One region of the Bacteroides coprosuis genome, then DNA from elsewhere that is predicted to be linked to it. Evidence: riboswitches for the same ligand, from Rfam matches in the RefSeq annotation. Region 1 holds a riboswitch; each other region holds the start of a gene.
The links. Region 1 has a riboswitch for cobalamin ahead of K8V80_RS09370 (TonB-dependent receptor). Riboswitches for the same ligand answer to the same signal wherever they lie in the genome.
Positions count from the first base shown of each region.

Region 2: linked by a shared signal. The riboswitch ahead of K8V80_RS05790 (TonB-dependent receptor) and the one ahead of K8V80_RS09370 (TonB-dependent receptor) in region 1 are both predicted to bind cobalamin.
Region 3: linked by a shared signal. The riboswitch ahead of K8V80_RS10385 (hypothetical protein) and the one ahead of K8V80_RS09370 (TonB-dependent receptor) in region 1 are both predicted to bind cobalamin.

Region 1 covers NZ_DYYK01000154.1:8,467-15,010, forward strand. The annotation lists gene K8V80_RS09365 (YncE family protein) at 1-727, opposite strand, end outside; gene K8V80_RS09370 (TonB-dependent receptor) at 724-2,772, opposite strand; cobalamin riboswitch at 2,908-3,114, opposite strand; gene K8V80_RS09375 (alanine/glycine:cation symporter family protein) at 3,797-5,161, shown strand; gene K8V80_RS09380 (retropepsin-like aspartic protease family protein) at 5,653-6,544, shown strand, end outside.
Region 2 covers NZ_DYYK01000097.1:35,966-42,509, reverse strand. The annotation lists partial or broken gene K8V80_RS05800 (pyridoxamine 5'-phosphate oxidase family protein) at 1-387, shown strand, start outside; gene K8V80_RS05795 (sirohydrochlorin cobaltochelatase) at 506-1,606, opposite strand; gene K8V80_RS05790 (TonB-dependent receptor) at 1,631-3,877, opposite strand; cobalamin riboswitch at 4,031-4,230, opposite strand; gene K8V80_RS05785 (diacylglycerol/lipid kinase family protein) at 5,088-5,981, shown strand; gene K8V80_RS05780 (sensor histidine kinase) at 5,978-6,544, opposite strand, start outside.
Region 3 covers NZ_DYYK01000175.1:293-6,836, reverse strand. The annotation lists partial or broken gene thrC (threonine synthase) at 1-392, shown strand, start outside; gene mgtE (magnesium transporter) at 801-2,162, shown strand; cobalamin riboswitch at 2,366-2,571, shown strand; gene K8V80_RS10385 (hypothetical protein) at 2,682-3,848, shown strand; gene K8V80_RS10380 (TonB-dependent receptor plug domain-containing protein) at 3,861-5,870, shown strand; partial or broken gene K8V80_RS10375 (PKD-like domain-containing protein) at 5,886-6,544, shown strand, end outside.

The sequences.
Region 1 (6,544 bases):
GAGAAGATACATAGATCAAGCCATTGGGAGCTAAAACCATGCGGTGTAGATTGATCGCTACATCTATCTTCTGAATCTCCTCAAAGCTATCTAAGTCTATTACAGATACAGTAGTATCATAATTAGGAACTCGGTAACCTCCTGAGTTGGCTACATAGAGCTTATTATTTACAATCACCATCTCTTCGGGTTGGTAGCCTACTTGTACCTTTCGGGTTAGCTCTAATGAAGTCGTATCTATCTCCGCCACAAAACCTTTTTCTGCATTGGGATCAACACCTATCGGACCCGAATAAGAACTGACATAAGCTTTATCTTGATGAAAAGCAAGGTATCGACAATTGGGGACAGTGATTACTTTCTGCCTCTGTGCCGTCCATTTATTCATGACTTCTATCTTATTCGAAGCATTAATGACAGCATAGAGTTTGTTCCCGTAAATCTTTAAATCATTCCCTACATCACCCAGTTCTTTGATTGCATTGGGGTTGAGTTCAGAGTAGATATCGGTAGAGTAGTAACCCGTACGGTAATCAAAATAATCAATGCTAGCTCGGTTCATTCCCATATTACCTTCATTGAGAATATAGAAGCCCAAAGTCTTAGAATCTGGACGAGGGTACGCCACTTGTTCTTTATTGGACTTAAAAATATATTCATCCTTTCTACATGAAGGAAGTAGAAAAACAGATGCTAAAGCAAGAATGAAAAGAGTGTAGTTTCTCATAATTCTATCCCTATAATAAATTTAAATGTTCGCCCAGGCATGGGGTAATTGTAGATTACTTCGTATTGCTGATCAAATAGATTGTTTACTTCTACAGATGCATTCGCCTTCAGTTTACTGAATTGGAACTGTTTTTGAAGGGCAATATCATGTGTGTACCAAGGCTGGACTTTATTTTTCTCAATATTGTTAAAGGCTCCATTATAGCGTTCGCCAACATAGAAGAAGCTATAGTTCAAATTCCATGATTTGTAAGAAGCCGAGCAGATGGCAGAACCACTATGCCAAGGTGTATAAGGTATCTGATCGCCATAGGAAGAGAGAGGTAGTCCAAAAATCTTCGTATAATCTTTCTGCTCCGAATAAGCATAACTTAGGTTTGTCGCCACTTGAATAGCTCCGAAATGCATATCCAAGGCAGCAGAGGCTTCAACTCCTTTCCCTTTCACTTTTCCTACATTGCTCATCATCCATCGGAAGAGGTTTCCTGTGGGGGCAGCAATTATCTTATCGGTTGTACGGGTAAGATAGGCATCTGTTTGAATAGAAAACTTATCGAATACTGAATGACGGAAAGGGAGATTATAGGTAAACCCTAGATTCACCTGATTCACATATTCGGGATTCAAAGCCGATGAGCCAACTTGTGTATAGTACAAATCATTAAATGTAGGCATTCTGAATACTCGCTTGGCAAAAGCTCTTACATTGAAATCATGATTCTGAAAAGGTTTATAACCCAAGAACACGGCTGGACTGAATTCCTTTTTATTGGGACCCGCAGCTCCGTTTCTCACGGTTTCGTGCACAAAGGCTCCATTTACACTGACCATTGCCTTGAACTTACCCAAGTTAAGTGAAGTAGCCAATGCACCCAATAACGTATAGCGTGTAGGGTATGCAAAGGCTGTAGATATTCCCAAGCGAGTAGCATTGAGCTTATTCCACTGAAAATCTGCCGAGGCAGATACATCCCACCAATCGGTAATATTGTACATATTAATTACAGAGGCATAGATTTCTTGCTGGTAATAGGTATCGTCAAACTGAGCACTTTCTGTGACTACATCGCCCAATACGTGTGTGGTATCTCGAGCAATATAATTCATCTTATCAAAGGCATATTTACCTTTGAACTGGAAATGGTATTGATCTGAAAAATCTTTGGTGAACTCTCCTTGGGCAAAGAAGTTCTTATCCTTCTGTCTAAAGCCATCATCAAATTTGTTGGCTACTATTGCACCAGGCGCACCTCGGTTGGAATCGTAATAATAAGCTTTGGCAGACCATCCTCCATCTTCTATTCTTCCAAAGAAGGCAGTTTCTAAACGATAAGCTTCTACATCACTGTTTGTACGAGTGGCAGTAGTATCGTAGGCCAAAGTACCATCTAAGTTCTTTCGTTTATATCGAAATTTATAACGACCATTTGTTTTGGTCATCTCCCCACTCGCACTCATAGTAACGGAAGGTGAAATACGCTGTTCTACACGAAAAGAGGGATTTATAAAATCGATAGACATCGCTTTGTAACGAAGAATAACATTAGTCTTCTTATCTCCCACAAAGCGTGGACGTTTGGTTTTTAAGTAAACCGTTGAGGCAGCACTAAAGTCTTTGGCCGATTGAAAGATATCGCTCTTCTGACCATTATAAAGGGAGAGCTCTTCCATATCATCTAGTGAATATTTCCCTAAATCGATGACTCCATTTTGTGCATTATTTAGCTCTATTCCATCATAGAATACCCCCACATGGTGACTACCCATATTACGGACATCTATTGTCTTCAAGCCACCAATACCTCCATAGTCTTTTACTTGAATACCCGAGAAGTAACGAAGTGCATCTGCTACACTATGCACGCTGAGTGTTTGAAGTATGTCTCCTGATAGCTTTTGAACAGGAATTATCTCTTCGAAAGGTTTTGCCGTAATCACTACCTCCTGTAAATACTGGAGGCTGTCTAGTTTATTTTGGGCATAATGGGTACAAGGAAAGGCACATAGCATACCTCCCAATAATATTTTTTTAATATTATTCATTCTTCTAGTGTATGTTTGTTTTACAAACTACAGCCAACGGGGATAGAGATTTAAAGATATAATTCAAGTAGAGGATAAAAGTATTTACAGCTTACTCCTATCATAAATGTCTTAAAGCTCTAGTCCCAGAAAGCTTTGTAACTTATATTATTGGCAGGTCTTCTGACTTTTTCTCTCTTTAAATAGCCTTCCCATCGCGTATCAGACAGTGGCTCAAGCGGTATTTAAAGTAATTAATTAAGAATTACAGCAGCGGGTCTGTTCAGGATTTACACCTGATTCCCTTTTCAATGACGAAATAATAGATTTCTATTTCGCATCACCAATAACGCAGCTAAGGTATGAAATTTATAAAGTAAATAACAACTATTTACAATTTAATTGAGCAGAAAAAAATCCTATCGAGTACTCATGTAAAGCCATTGCAAGGCTCTTTTGGGCTACTTATACTCTTCCAAAAAAGATCTTTTGAGAACAAGATTAGTTCGTTAAAATTACGATCAGGATTCATCTGTCATTTATTCTCGAATCAATACTCAAAATATAACATCAGAAAAAGATTTTATTGAGCAATTAGTCAAAACACAATGTAAAGATTTTGATTTCTTTTTTACAACTAACAGATTGTTATTCATATTAATTTAAAAGCAGAAATACGTATTTAAATACAAATATGTTGCAAAACATGTATTCCATTAACTTAACGATTTAGCCGTTACACATTTCCACCAATAAAGACACATAAGCGTACTATAGTAGCAATTATAGAGTTTTATATGACAGAATATCACTCTCTTTAAATAATCAAAAAGTTTTACATATATTCAAGAATTGTATCAAATAGTAAAAAAAGTTTAATTGCTTTGCTCTTTATATTGTAAAATATCGTAAATTATTTGCACTTAATAAATATTTATAGACTTTTGCACGTTTTATTTTTTATTACACACATATACGAAAAGACAAGATGAATAAATCGAGACACTTTAATCCTTAATTATTAACTAAAAATTACACTCTGCTTATGCTAATCTTTATTTCTCAAGAAGAACTGTTGGAGTCGGTTAGACACATCAACAACACCTATTTAGGACCCATTCTTATTGTGTTCTTATTGGGTGCAGGCTTGTACTACACTATTCGCTTACATTTTATTCAGCGTCATGTGTTCCGAGCCTTTCGATTAACTTTTAAAGGAGCATTCAAGAGATGTAAAGCTACCAAAGCAGAAGGAATGAGTCAGTTTCAAGCTTTATCTACCGCTGTCGCTGCTCAGTTGGGTACTGGTAATATCATAGGTGTAGCAACCGCGATTGCTGCGGGTGGTCCAGGTGCTGTGTTTTGGCTCTGGGTAAGTGCACTTGTAGGTATGGCAACCAACTATGCCGAAGCTGTTTTATCGCAGTTATATAAAACATCCATTGATGGACATGTGGTAGGTGGTCCTGCCTATTATATATTAAAAGGATTGAAGAGTAAATTCTTAGCTACCTTTTTTGCCATAGTAGCAGTTATCGTATTGGGATTTATGGGCACCATTGTTCAGTCCAATTCTATTTGCTTAACACTGACCAATGTTCTCCCCGTTAAATCTATTTATATCGGTATTGTTGTGGCTATCATTGTTGGATTCATTCTTATCGGTGGTATCACACGTATTGCTGCTTTTGCTGAAAAAGTAGTACCTATTATGGCTTGTATCTACATCACGGGCGGACTTATTGTGATTGGTATGAATTACGAACACGTGGTACCCGCTATTGAGTCTATATTTGTAGGGGCTTTCTCTCCTCAAAGTTTAGGTGGTGGTGTACTGGGTATTACCATTATGAAAGCTATGCGATATGGTATATCTAGAGGTTTATTCTCCAATGAAGCTGGTATTGGTACAACTCCACACGCTCATGCCGTAGCCAAAGTAAAGCATCCTTACGAACAAGGTATGATGGCTTTGGTGGGTGTTGGGACCAACTTTATAGTTTGTACAATCTCTGCTTTAATTGTACTAGTTACAGGAACCCACCTTACCAATTCGGGTGCAGATGCTGCCCAAGCCTCTTTTGGAACAGCTTTTGGAGAAGGTGGATTAATATTTGTTGCAGTAACCCTCTTCTTCTTCTCACTCACAACGATAGTGGGCTGGTATTTCTTTGCCGCTCAAAACCTACGTTATTTAATTGGAGAAAAATGCATCACACCTTTCCGTATGATGGTAGTTGCAGTTGTTGTGGTAGGTTCTATTCTTCAAGTAGAATTGGTATGGGAGTTAACCGATGCTTTTAATGTCTTCTTGGTAGTTCCCAATATTATAGCCTTGCTCCTACTTTCTCCTAAAGTAATAGAGCAAACTAGAAAGCTAGCAAAGGCTATTAAAGATAAACAAATGTAATAGAGTTCTTTCTCATTGGAGGTTTGATACTTCAATTACCCGAAAGAACATTACACAGAAATATCGTTTCTTCACAGCCTATTTTAAAGCCTAAAAAGTCCTATCGAACATCTGCGAGATAGGACTTTTTTTAATAAATTCAGTTGCATACTTATAAGATGGTAAAATGTATATCTATTCAGTATTTTTAGGTCTAAAGACATCCTTTCATCTTAACACCGACATGAGAATGACATGACACCGACATGATGAGATTTTGACACCGATAAAACCTATTTTTGACTAAGACTTTAAAAACCGATTATTCAGGATGTATATCTATCCGTTTTATAGGTAGGATACTATTTTACACAATAACACAAAATGAAGCCTTTTATGCCCTCCATTATCTCTATTTTATCATACATTTACAGATGATAGAACGAACTTCATTTTACCTAGTCTGTTCAACAAAAACCGTTGTCAAGCTGTTAATAGATTAAACTTATTCAATGAAAAAATATGCACTCTTAATAATAGGTCTATGGGTTTCTCTGATTAGCTTTGCAGGTAATCAGCCTATAGACCCTGTGATCAAAAAATTGAACCATCTACTACAAGAAGAGTCTTTTCTTGAACTGAGATCGGAATTACAAAAACTACCTAGAAGTTTTAGCCATAATACCTTTCTTTATTATGACGCTTACTGCTATAGTGCATTTGGACAGTACAATCAATCTATCGTTGCCATCAACCAATTACTCAATCAGTATAGAAATAAATTAAGCAATCAGGAGGTGGTTCATCTATTAGAACAACAAGGGTTGAATTACAATAATACCTTCCAGTATCATCTGGCGGCTCAAGTGTATAGTACCCTCTTGGAAGATTTTTCTCACCTCCTCACAAAAAGCAAGAGTAATGATTATAACACGCTCTTTAAAATCAACTATACCCTAGCAAAAGCTCTAGTGGGGAAACAAAAGATTCATATTACAAAAGATACGACTATACCCATCTACAACAACATATTTAACCATTTGATGATTCCCGTATCTAGCAAGGGCGTACATGATCACTTTATCTTTGATACTGGAGCACAAACTTCTACCATCAGTCATTCTGAAGCAAAACGTTTGGGCTTTAAAATTTACGAAACAGATATTGATGTATCTACAGCCACTCACATCCAGATAAAAACCAAAATTGGTGTTGCCGATAGTTTGTATGTAGGTGAGCTACTCTTTGAAAATGTTGTTTTCTTGATTGCAGAAGATAATGATCTTTTCTTCCCCGAACTTGATTATCAGATTTCGGGTATCATCGGCTATCCTTTAATTAAACAGATGCAAGAAATTAAAATAGACCTAACTCACAATGCTCTCCATATTCCCCTAAAGCCCT
Region 2 (6,544 bases), on a different contig from region 1:
GTGGAACTTTTCACTGAGGGTAAACCGATGTGTATGGTGTTTGTAGGAGAAGTACAAGTTCCCGAACTTTATTCTGAGGAAGAACTTAAAGTGATGGAACAAGATGAATCAAGAGCTACCGAACTTACTCGCCGTGTCTTTACAACAGAATATGAGTCTGCTATTGTAAAGGGAAAGATTCTTCAAGTACAAGATGAAGACGAAAGGGCTAAGGCATTCAGAGCCATCTGTATGAAGTATTGTCCTTCCAAAGAGCGATTGATAGAATCGGCTATACGAGCAGGAGGAGGGAGAGCCTTTATTTATTCTGTAGGGATAGATGAACTCACAGCTAAACGGAAAAAATATGACGCATCGGGTGAAGAGATGAAATCAAAATCAAAATAAAATGAGAGAGGTTTGAAATGCTGTATATTCCAAACCTCTCTTCTTACACTACGAGAATACTAATACACTAATGATTATGGAGCGCTCTCCACTCGTTAGTTTCTTAAATTTCTTAGGATTAATCCTCTTCATTAAATTTTTCATTCCAAGATTCGAATTTTGCATCTTTTAGATGGTTAACCCAAATTTGACGAAGAGCAGCATGATCACCTAAACCAAGAACGCTGAATTTTTCAGGATCGGTAGTTGAACCTTCTGGATTAATTGTAAAGCCTAGTTTTTCAAGCTTCAATATCCAAGTAAACTCTGCACATGGTTCTCCTTTTCTTTCGTCGAAGTCAGCTTCAAATGGATCTACATCTGACTCCTTTTGTCCTTGTTCTAATCCACCCAACATATCGTTTTGAGCGTGGTCTCCAGCGATTGACATCAATGGAGCAAGAGTAACCACTTGTTTTTTGTATTCAGTTTCTGCTAATCCTTTTTCTTTTGCATAAGCGATGATACCATCACGTACATGACCAAACATCATCTCTTTCCAATCTACAGTACCAATGAAAATATTCTTTTTACCAGAAAGTTTTTGAAGTCTAGCTTCTAGTTGTTTGTAACGACCATTTGCATGGCTATATTCTTCTTCAGGGTTACCGTGTCCCATAAATGCTACCACTTCGCCGTTATCTAAATTCTTTTTGTAATAGTTGTAAAGAACCTTTGCTACTTCATCTAAATCCTCTTCACTCTTTAAAAGACAAGCTCCTCTAGCAACTTTAATATCAGGATATTTACTCATAAAGTTTTTATATACTTCAGTATCCATTAAGCTTACGTATTCACTACCAGGGATAATGTGAAGGGATTGTACCATCACCTCTTTATATCCTGCCTTTTGTATCTCTTTCAACCAAACATCAGGTTGTGCATACGCTTTGTTTATTTGAGCATATACTCTAGAGATGATAGTACGAGAGGTAAAAGACATATAAATATCAGTACCAGGGAATGCTTTTTCAAAGTCTGCAATAATAGCATCGTAAGTTTTTTGAGGTTGCTCATAAGTACTACCAAAAGAACATAGAAGTAGAGCTTTGTCGTTTTTCTTTTCTACATACACAGCTTGTCTGTCGTCTTGGTTGTCGTCGTCAGAAGAACATGAGGCAAAAATACCAGCCGTAAGGGCGAATACACCCACAAATAGGGCTTTAAATAAATGTTTCATAATACTTTGTAATTTGTTTTATTTTTAGAAGTTTTTAATCTGAAATTTAGCGGCAAGTGACACATAGAAGTTCCTACCCGGTGATGTAGTAGCTCGATTAAGTCCAAAAGGAGTACGATCTACGTAATTGAAGATATTATCAATACCTGCATTTACATCGAGTTTGAATTTCTTGTTATTAATAAATCCGTGATAGGAATTCAGTCTCCACAGTTGATGGCCTTTTGCATTTCCATGTGAAGTATAATAACGGGTAGATTGATAGCGTCCGTTAAGAGTAAGACCTAGTTTATACCCATCCCATTTTTTATCCCATTGTACTTTGAGATTTGCATTGTTTTTGGATGTTGCATCCATGTGTACATATTGCATATAGTCATCTGCCGACTCATCATCTGTTCGTTGAGCTTTAGCATCGAGGTAACTGTATCCACCTCCAATACGGAAGTTGTAGGGTAGGGTGATATCAAAAGTGAAATCCATACCATAAGTCCTTGCTTTTGCTAGGTTTACATAATGCATAGTTTCTTCTACCAATAGCATTCTGTCTTCATAAGAAGTAGTTGTGGATTGTAAAGAAATCATATCCTTTATGCGGTTGTGATATGCTGTAACACTCGCTGTAAACTTAGGTTTGTGATATTCCACATTTACCGAATAATAATTGGAGCGCTGAGGTTTTAAGTTGGAATCCCCATAATAAGCCTTAAACTTACTCATGATTGTAGCATAATAATGGTAGTAAAACTCTTTCATAGTAGGGGCTTTGAATCCATGAGAATAAGTAGCTCTGAAGTTGAAATCTCCTAGCTTGTACATCGTTGATATCTTAGGAGAAAAAGTATGTTCAAAGTCTTTATGATGTCCATATCTCATGCCTGCCGTAAGGTTTAAACGATCAGTGATATTCCATTCATCTTGAATGTAATAGTCGATAGAATAAGCAATAGCTTGGTTACCTTCCAATCGTAAAGGAGCTACCAACTTATCCCAAATGTGTTCAATACCTGTTTGTAGCGTATTCTTTTCTCCTAAATAGAAAACAGCTTTTAGATTGTTAATCCATCTGCGCTGAGAAGATTGTAATACTCTGTCGCCTTTGTAGTGGGTAATTCTATTTCCTTCATAATCGTGATAATCGGTATATTCACGAGTATGATAATCGTAGAAATAATCATTTCTATTGAATGAAGAATCAAAAGAGATCCAATGTCCTTGAGGTAATTTGTATTTACCTCCTAGGCTGTAATCTTGATTGCGATAGTAGAGGTCACTATACCTCCAATTTGGAATGCCCATAGGTCGATCTGTCCACTTTTCATAGAAGCTAATATCTCCCATAAGCTCAAGATGTTTTGTAGGGTTAAATAATAGACTTTCTCCGATGGTGTAGTTGGTAGAACGGTTTACCGTTTTGGTTACACTATTGTGAATTAGCCTATTTCTGTGCCATTCATCAGTGGTATTTTGCCAGCCGTGAGTGTGCTTGAGATTGAATGAAGAGGTAGATTTGATATATTTATTGCCGAGTACAAAGTTGTTACTTTGGCGAATATCCTCGTGTTCCCCCATACGGGTACTGTTGGAGATACTCAATTCTTCCTTGTTTCGTTTGGTAATAAAATTGATTACCCCACCGATAGCATCTGAACCATAGAGAGAAGAAGCTGCTCCTTTCACAATTTCAATACGCTGAATATTCTCCATATTGATGCGACTTAAATCATTTTGACCACCTACGCTAGTGTTCATACGTTTACCGTCGATCAGTACTAAGACATAATCATTCTTGAGCCCATTAATATGAATACCACTTCCCATCTCACTCGGTGTAAAAGCTAGAGAAGAGGATAATCCACTTAATACATCCTCAATATCTCTACCTGAAAACTCTTTGAGGGCTTTTCCCGATATCACTTCCGTTTGTACGGGGGCATCTTTGAGGTAATGCTCTGTGCCAGTACCCGTAACAACGATTTCGTTGAGGGCATAAGACTCCGTAGTAAGCTCAAAGTTGAGCTTAACGGGAGCATTATTTATTACAAATTCTTTTTCTTGAGGTTTATAGCCTATAAATGAGGCTACTATAGTATATGTGTTTGGCGGCAATTTGCTAATGGTAAAGTTGCCATTGGCATCAACAAGGGCTCCCTTGCCAGTTTGAGGAATATAAACCTTTGCTCCAGCAATAGGTTCCCCTGTTGATTGGTCACTAACCTTGCCTGCGACATTAAAACTCTGCGCTAAAATGGTTTGGACACAAAATATCATGCTCACAAATGTGAGTATTCGTGTATATAACATCTCTGTTTTATATTAGTTATTCGTAATATAAAAACATCGAGTTTCCCTTATGGACGATAAAAATATGAATACATTTATGTAATGTACATCAACTTCAGTTCCTGGAAGCTTGGTGTTTTATTTGTTTTGTTGTACTTGGCAGGTCTTCTGGCTTACCTCTGGTTAAATAAACTTCCCATGCTTTTACACACAGTGTTTCTTAGATGATTTAACCCACGTAATTGAGGTATTACAGCTGCAGGAACAGCTCCAGATTTTCACTGGATTCCCTTGCACCGAGACATTGAAAGTATCTCGATTACCAAATCATCACAAAGATAAATATTAATCTTTATTTACAAATAGAAATAGATTTTATTTTTAGAATAAGATTAAGAATGTAGGTGTTATGGAATAAATAGGCGGGTTGGTATAATTACACAGCTTATTTCAATAATAAAATGAAGTCCTTTTACTGAGGAAATAATGTTTTGATACTTTAATTTAGAAAAAATAGAGTTGGCTGGGGTGAAAAAGAAAAAGTCCACCTCCCCTGAAAAGTAAGAAGGAAGTGGACTCATGTGTTACTTGCACTCATTGATTAGTAACATCTTAGACTTTGTAAACTCATCGCATCATCAGGTCGATAGGTCACATTGATTATAATTGATTTCATAACTGGGTCTATGTAGCCTGTTTCAAGATCTCTCTTCATAAGAAACACAATAAAATAAATGGGGATATAAAAAGTAAGCTAGATGCTTTTATTAGGAATTTTGTTTTTGGAATAGATACCACGACTTCTCAAAGAAGCTGGGGTGCTTTGGGATGTAGTATTAAATCTACTATATCTAGTTATTCTTTTCATAGTATGCGTTTATGTGTCTTTTGGTCTTGTAAAGGACGTCTAAAATATGTAATATATTCAGAATTAACAAGAGATTTCTTTAAAATATTTTCGTGGATCATCTGTACTACAAATACTTAAGTGGTAGTGAGATTTGTAAACGTAGTTTTAGGTTGCATTTGAAGAATAAATGGGTATTATTTCATTAAATAGCTCTATAAAATAAGGCGACTGACTCTTTTGGGGCTAAATTTTGTTTCATTTGCTTGACCTGATAATGTTTAAATAGCTTTATCTTTGTAGCATAGTAAATGAAAGACATTCAAACGGAACAATGACGACAAGCTCACTATGAAGAAAATTACGTTTATAATTAATCCCATATCGGGAACTGGAAAGAAAGACCAGATCCCTAAATTGATAGATCAAATACTAGATCCTCAAAAAGCAAAATACGAAATCATCTATACAGAATATGCCGGTCATGCCAAAGAAATTTCAGCAAAAAAGGCCTCTGAAGGGGTTGATGTGGTAGTAGCTGTGGGAGGAGATGGCACAGTGAATGAAGTGGCTAGCTCACTAGTACACACCCATACGGCTTTGGGTATTTTGCCCTGTGGCTCTGGCAATGGTCTGGCTAGGCATCTGGGTGTTCCTTTAAGACAAGCAGAAGCTATAGCACTCTTGCAAAACGGAGATGAACATATCATTGATTACGGAAAAATAAATAAAGAGAGATTGTTTTTCTGTTCGTGTGGGGTAGGTTTTGATGCCTTAGTCAGTTGGAAGTTTGCTCAGGCCTCTACGAGAGGGCTACTTACTTATTGCCAGATAGCTATCAAAGAGAATTTTTCTTACAAAGCAGAGACGTATAAACTGACTGCCGATACGGGAGAAAGGCTGGAAGATAAAGCTTTCGTTATTGCTTTTGGTAATGCAGCTCAGTATGGCAATGATGCATTCATTGCTCCACATGCTTCTATACAAGATGGTGTTTTAGATGTTACCTTAATTAAGCCGATTAGCTTGTATGATACACCTATTCTTTCTTATCAACTTTTTGCAGGAACAATAGATAAGAATAAAAAGACAAGAACATTAAAATGCCGTGAAGTTACGCTTGAAAGAGAAAAAGAAGGTCCGATGCATTATGATGGCGAACCCTTTATGGCTCCTAAAGATTTAACGATTGAAATCATTAAAGGAGGATTAAAAGTAATTACTCATCCTAAAAAGAAAATCTAACTCTTTTGTGGTGTAAAATCAACAACAAAATTATGAAATCCATTGTCGTACCGATAGTGGATTTCCCATTTATGAAACTTACATATTAAATCTACTATCGCTAGTCCTAGTCCAGAGCCCGTATTGTCCACACTCTTCCTTACGAAGCGTCTGAAAATAATATTTTCATCTAGTTCTTCTGTCTTGCTGGTATTTGCTACTTGTAGAGTGTTGCCTTGAAGTACAATCTTAAGTTCGCCACCTTTATAGTTATAATGAATACCATTGGATATTAGGTTGGTTATTAACACTTGTACTAATGAGGAATTAGCTTGAATACTATTATCTCCTTTAATATCTAGAGATAAAGAGACTTGCTCTGCATTGGCTATTTCATTAAAAAGCTCTGTCATATTCTCCATTAAAAGAGCTAAATCGACCTCTTCTAATTCTGAATACTGACAATTTTCAATTTTTGCTAATAAAAGTAGGTTTTTGTTCAGTCTTCTGGTTTGTGCAGATACTGTATATAAGGATTGAATGATTTCATTTTGTGCAGGAGTCAAATCTGGATCTTGCACAAG
Region 3 (6,544 bases), on a different contig from region 1:
TGGATGTAAGTAACCCTAGTAACTTCACTCGTATATTAGAGTTGTTTCAGCAGAAGACTAATCTGCTAGAAGAAAAACTGTCTTCTTATTCTTTTTCTGATGAAGAAACGGTACAACTCATTCAAGAACTTTATGCTGAAACTCAATATTTAGCTGATCCTCATGGTGCTGTTGGATATTTGGGGTTGGCAGCCTATCGCAAGCAATACCCCGATACGATTGGTGTGTTTCTAGAAACTGCTCATCCCGTAAAATTCCCTGAAAGTATTGAAAAATACTTAGGAATCCACATACCCATACCTCAGAGTTTACAACCCATTTTGGATAAACCGAAGCATTCTTACGAAATTGAAAGCTATGAAAATCTTAAAAACTTTTTATTATATAAATAGCAATAAAGGCTGTCTTACTTCATGTTGAGACAGCCTTTATTCTAAATGTACTTTAATTGAAACAATAGGGTTTAAAAGTATTTGATAATTAGCTATATATAGAATAAAAGGTATTATTTGATCAAGAGCAAAGGAATAGCATGTCGGTGTCAAGCAATCATCATGTCGGTGTCATCGCATTGTCATGTCGGTGTCAGAAGTTCCTCTTCTGTGTAGGAATTTTACTCGTAAATGCCGTAGTTTACGTATTGATTTTAGAATTTGTCTAATATTTTGATTAAAAAGTTTTATTATTAAACAAATTAAGATTACCATTCATTATTACTTATAAAACGAAGTGGTTTCGTCTTTTACTGGACGTGATTACTTTACCCCAACTCAAATTATTGACAGATTAAAACTGAAACCATGGATAAAAAAGGAATACTGGATGAATTGGCTGAAAAAATCAGAACTCATCAGTTTGAGCTTGCAAGAGAAATGCTCGCCGATATGAACCCTATTGATATAGCCGATTTATTTGATGATTTACCCAATGATAAATGTTTAGTTTTATTTAGAATATTACCGAAAGATTTATCTGCAGAAGTTTTTAGTAATTTACCTTCAGATATCCAAAAATCAGTTGTAGAACATATTTCAGATAAAGAAATTCAGGCTATTATAACTGAGATGCAGCTCGATGATACGGTCGATTTTATTGAAGAGCTTCCAGCCAACTTGGTGAAAAGGATATTAGAACAAGCCTCTCCAGACATTCGCACTCAAATTAATATTTTCTTAAAATATCCCGAAGATAGTGCGGGTAGTGTTATGACTGTGGAGTATGTAGCTCTACGAAGTTATATGACGATAGATGAGGCTCTGGTGAAGTATAAGAACTTAGCCAATATTAATAACAACAATGATATTTGTTTTATAATAGGTGAAACAAGAAAGTTGGAAGGAGTTATTTCTCTGAAAACGATGGTCTTATCTGATCCTAAGGCTGCCATTGTTGACGTCATGGAAAAGAATGTTGTGTCCGTTTTAGCTACAGAAGACCAAGAGGTTGTGGCCGATTTATTTAGAAAATATGACTTAAACTCTATGCCTGTAACCGATAAGGAAAATCGTTTGGTGGGTATTATTACGGTAGATGATATAATGGATGTTATTGTGGCAGAAAGTACCGAAGATATTCACAAGATGGCCGCTATTGATCCTTCTAAAGTTGAATATTTAAAAGAGTCTGTGTGGTCACATTCTAAGCATAGAATAACATGGTTGGTGGTTTTGATGATCTCAGCTACTTTTACGGGTATGATTATTCACAAATACGAAGAGGTATTAGAGTCTGCTGTAATGCTTGCTGCTTTTATTCCTATGCTGATGGATACAGGGGGTAACGCAGGTGCACAATCATCTACACTCGTTATTCGAGGTATGGCTTTGGGAGAAATATCGAGCAAGGATTTTTGGAAAGTTATTTGGAAAGAGTTTCGTGTGAGTTTGATCGTTGGTCTATTGTTGGCTGCTTTAAATTTTGCTCGAGTTTACTTTTTCGACTCCGTTCCTTTGAATGTTATTTTTGTCATTTGTATTAGTTTATACGTGACAGTAATCTTGGCCAAAGTAGTTGGTAGTATTTTACCTATGGCAGCTAAGTGGCTAAAATTAGATCCTGCTGTAATGGCTGGACCACTGATTACAACTGTTGTTGACGCATGTGCACTTATGGTGTACTTCTGGCTGTCAGTTCAATTGTTAACAGATATCATTCATGTTTAAGTAGATAGATCTAGAATAGAAAAAAAGGCTCCTAGTGAGCCTTTTTTTGGGTTTAAGATATTTGCGAGAAAGAGATTCACTCTATAAATCTTTAGTTCTTATAATATGAAGTATAGAATAATTTTAAAATATTAATTAAAATTAAATTTTAACGCAATAAATTTATAGAGGTTATTAAAAAATTATTATCTTCACATTCAAAATAAATAATCTAGTTTTTAGGTGCTTCTAGGATAGTACTTTATCCAAAGAAGTGAAAAGGGAATCAGGTGTAAATCCTGAACAGACCCACTGCTGTAAGCTTTTATAACTTTCTAATAAATACTACAATATCCACTGTCGGTAGATGATGGGAAGGGCAGTTAGAAAGGAAGCGAGTCAGAAGACCTGCCTAAAAATACAATCTACTGTTTCGGGGGATTTAAGAAACGGGATATAATTCTTGTCTATTTAGCTTATCAATCTGGATTAGATGCTTGTATCTTATGGCTCCCTGAGAGGATTAAAACCAAATGATATATGCAATTTAAATCTGTTTTAAAGCTATTCTATATCCTATTTTTATTATCAGTATTTTCTTCTTGTGAATATGAGGAAGACTTTCCTGCTGGTGTAGGCGAGGGAAATATTGAGGCAATCATATTAAATGAGGGTCGGATATTTACCAATATGGGAGCTATATCAGTGCTCTATCGAAATGGTATGGTTAGCCCAGATGTCTTTCGAGTTGTCAACAATCGCCCATTAGGTGACGTAGCACAAGCTATTCAACTGATAAATGGTAAGTACTTTATAACTTTAAATAATTCCAAAAAAATAGAGATAGTCCATCCCACAACTTTTAAATCAGAAGGAACTATACTTTATACCCAAGCAGGTTTGCCTCGTCAGATTGTTGCTATTTCAGATACAACGGCTATTGTATCTGATTTATTGAGCAATAATGTAGCTGGTGCCGACTTACCTAGTCAATTAGTGAAAATTCGTACGGTACCTCCTTATGGCACTCCCTTAGAATATATAGTGATAAGAAGATGGGTTGAATATATGGAAGTAGCCGAGAATAAATTATTTGGTATGACATCAAGAGGACTTTATGTTTTTGATTTAGATGATATTACCGAAGAAGGTAGCCGCATGATTGAAGAGGTTCATAATGATGAGATAACAAAAACCTGTAAGTTATTAAAAGATAGAAATAATAGAATTTGGGCACTAATGAATGATTATCAAAATAATAAGTTGTCGGGTGTCTTATTGAAGTGTGTTGATCCTAAAACAGAGCAAGTCGTTCAAACTTTTCAATTGCCTTTTGTTAAAAAAAAGGAAGCACAAGAGGGTGATGTGATTGGAGCAATAAGTTATAATCGCACTGATATAGATGCAAGTAAAACCAAGATTTATTTTAGTGTCCGTACCTATAAGCCAGGAAGTAAAAATGATTCTCAGCAAAGTATTTATGTATTGAATACTGTTGATGGTACTTTTGAATTACATCGCCACTTGCCTGGTATAGATATGATGTATGGCTGTGGAGTAAGTCCAGAAGGAGAAGTTTATATCTGTGATTGCTTAGATTATTCAGCTCAGCGAGGTTATATACGTCATTACAAAGAAAGTGGAAATATAAAAAGTTATAGGGTAGGAGTTTACCCTAGTCAAGTCTATTTCCCTGAATCAAATTAAGCACAGTAAAAGATGAAACAAATAGTATTTATAGCTTTCTTCTCTGTTTTAGTGCTGAATGGTTTCGCGCAGAAAAAAGATTCAGTTGCTTATGGATTGAACCTAGATGAAGTGCAAATAGTAGCTCGTAGAATTCAACATGCCAATGAGGCTAATGCAGGGGCAAAAGTATCCCATATTGAACCACAATTATTACAAATTAATAAAACCCGCTCTTTCTCAGAATTGTTAACCGATAATTCTGCAACTTATATAAAGAGTCTGGGTACTGGTGCATTATCTACTGCGTCTTTTCGAGGTGGAAGTGCAGCACAAACTCGTGTAAATTGGAATGGAATCAATATAACACCACCTATGTCAGGAGTCTTTGATTTTTCTCAAATTCCAGTATTTTTCGCAGATAACGTAAATCTATACTATGGAAGTAGTCATGTGAAGAGTGGAACAGGAGCAGTAGGAGGAAGTGTTAATATCTTCAATGATCCCGATTGGAATAAAGGAGTAACAGGTAAAGCCTTTGGTGAATATGGTTCATATAATACATATACAGGAGGAGGCCAAGTTAATTTTGGAGGAAGTCAAATTGCAACAAAAACAAGATTGTTTTATCAGCATTCAGATAATGATTACACCTATATTAATAAGGTACTGACAAGTGATCAATTTAGAGAAAAAAGAGAGGATGCTGAATATTCACAATTTGGAGTAATACAAGAAGGCTACTTTAAACCAACTAGATATACCCAACTTACAGCTATTGGCTGGTTGCAACAAGGTAAAAGGATGTTGCCACAGCCTTTGGGGATAGTCGGGAAAACTCATGAACAACAACATGAAAAAAACGTAAGAGGGTACTTTGGCTTTGATTATGTAAGGGGCATTCACGAGTTTCATCTGAAGGGGGCATGGCTTTATTATCGATTGAAATATGATAAATGGTTTGATGGTGGATTATTTGATCCAGAAGGAAATATTAACTCCTCGAAAACTTGGCAGGGAGTAGCTGATTATTCTTGTGCTCCCATCGATGAACTTGTTTTAAACACTACACTTACTTATACACATGATCAAATAAATGTGAGTAGCTATATTGATGTTGACTCTGCCAAATACATAATTGACAACACCTATTATCATATTCCAGAACCCGAGCCTCCATTGCGGCATTATCGCAATGTATTGTCTTGGCAAATGTCTGCAAGGTGGAGTCCTTTAAGGTGGCTTCAACTGCATGGACAATATATGTTTGAGCAGAATAATAGAAAGAATGTTTCTACTTGGACAGCAGGTTTTGCTACTAATTTCTTTGATAAGTCATTTTATATAAAAGGGAGTATATCCTATAATTACCGATTTCCTAGTATGAATGATCTATATTGGCGACCTGGAGGAAATCCAGATGTAAAGCCAGAAGATGGATATTCTTATGATGCCTCAATAGGGTATAAAAAGAAGCTAGCATCCTGGATAACACTCAATGCAGAAGCTTCGGGATATATTATGTATATAGATAACTGGATTCTCTGGTTACCTAAAGATGGAAATCAATGGATATGGACACCTCAAAATAAACGGAATGTACTTTCAACAGGAGCAGAGTTTGCGGGTAAGTTAGAATTGAAATTTGGAGAATTAAAGACGAGTTTATCGGGAAACTTTAGTTGGGCACGCTCTCGAACTCGTAAAAGGCAGCATATAGATGATAATTCCTATATGAAACAGATTCCTTACGTGCCTGAGTTTAAGTGGAATTCTCGCTTGGCTTTTGACTATAAACGGGCTTTTTGTTCTTGGCAAACGACTTATATTGGTAAACGGTTTGTAACGACGGATGAATCGTATTCTACTCGTCCATATACTATTCATAATTTATTATTCGGCTATCAATGGAATTTAAAAGGTGGAGTACAGCTCAGTCCTCAAATTCGTATTGATAATATTTTAGATACCTATTATGAATCGACTCAATATTACCCGATGCCGCTTCGTAATGTATTATGCTCTATTATGATTGAATTTTAATTTAAAATAAAAACAATGAAAAAGAGAATCTTTTATTTATTGTCATGTATTATTTTCATGGCAAGTTTAACTTCTTGTAGTGATAGTGACTCTAGTAAAGAAGAGATATTGCCTTTATCAGTGTCGATTGTAAATGGTGATAAACAAGATTTAGTGTTAGGTAAAGAACTTGCACTAGAAGCAAAAGTTGAAAATGGTTTAGACGCTCGTTATGAGTGGACACTCAATGGAGAAGATGTATCCAAAGAGCTGACTTATACTTTTGTACCTCAGAAAACAGGAAGTTATAATGTGCAATTTACTGCATATACAACTAAAGATGAGGCTACTGCGTCTGTAGTGATCAATGTGTATGTTGCTTTTGATCCAGTAAAAAGTATTGATGATATACAATTTTGGACTGGTGAAGGGAAAAATAAATCAGTTTTATCTGTTCAATGGATTAGTGGTGATGAATGGGAAGATCCAGAACAAGATAATGTGCATTTCTTAAGTTGGGGATACCGTTGGGATGAAAAAAATGAGCCAACAGGTCAGCAGATGATATTGGAAATAGCTAAGGCTGATCCTCGCCTTTTTGTATTTCTAGGAGCTGGTTTTGGAGGTATAGATGGTCATTCTATTAGAGGTTTTGGTTATGATGCCAATGGAGATGGGCAGTTTTCAATAAAAAA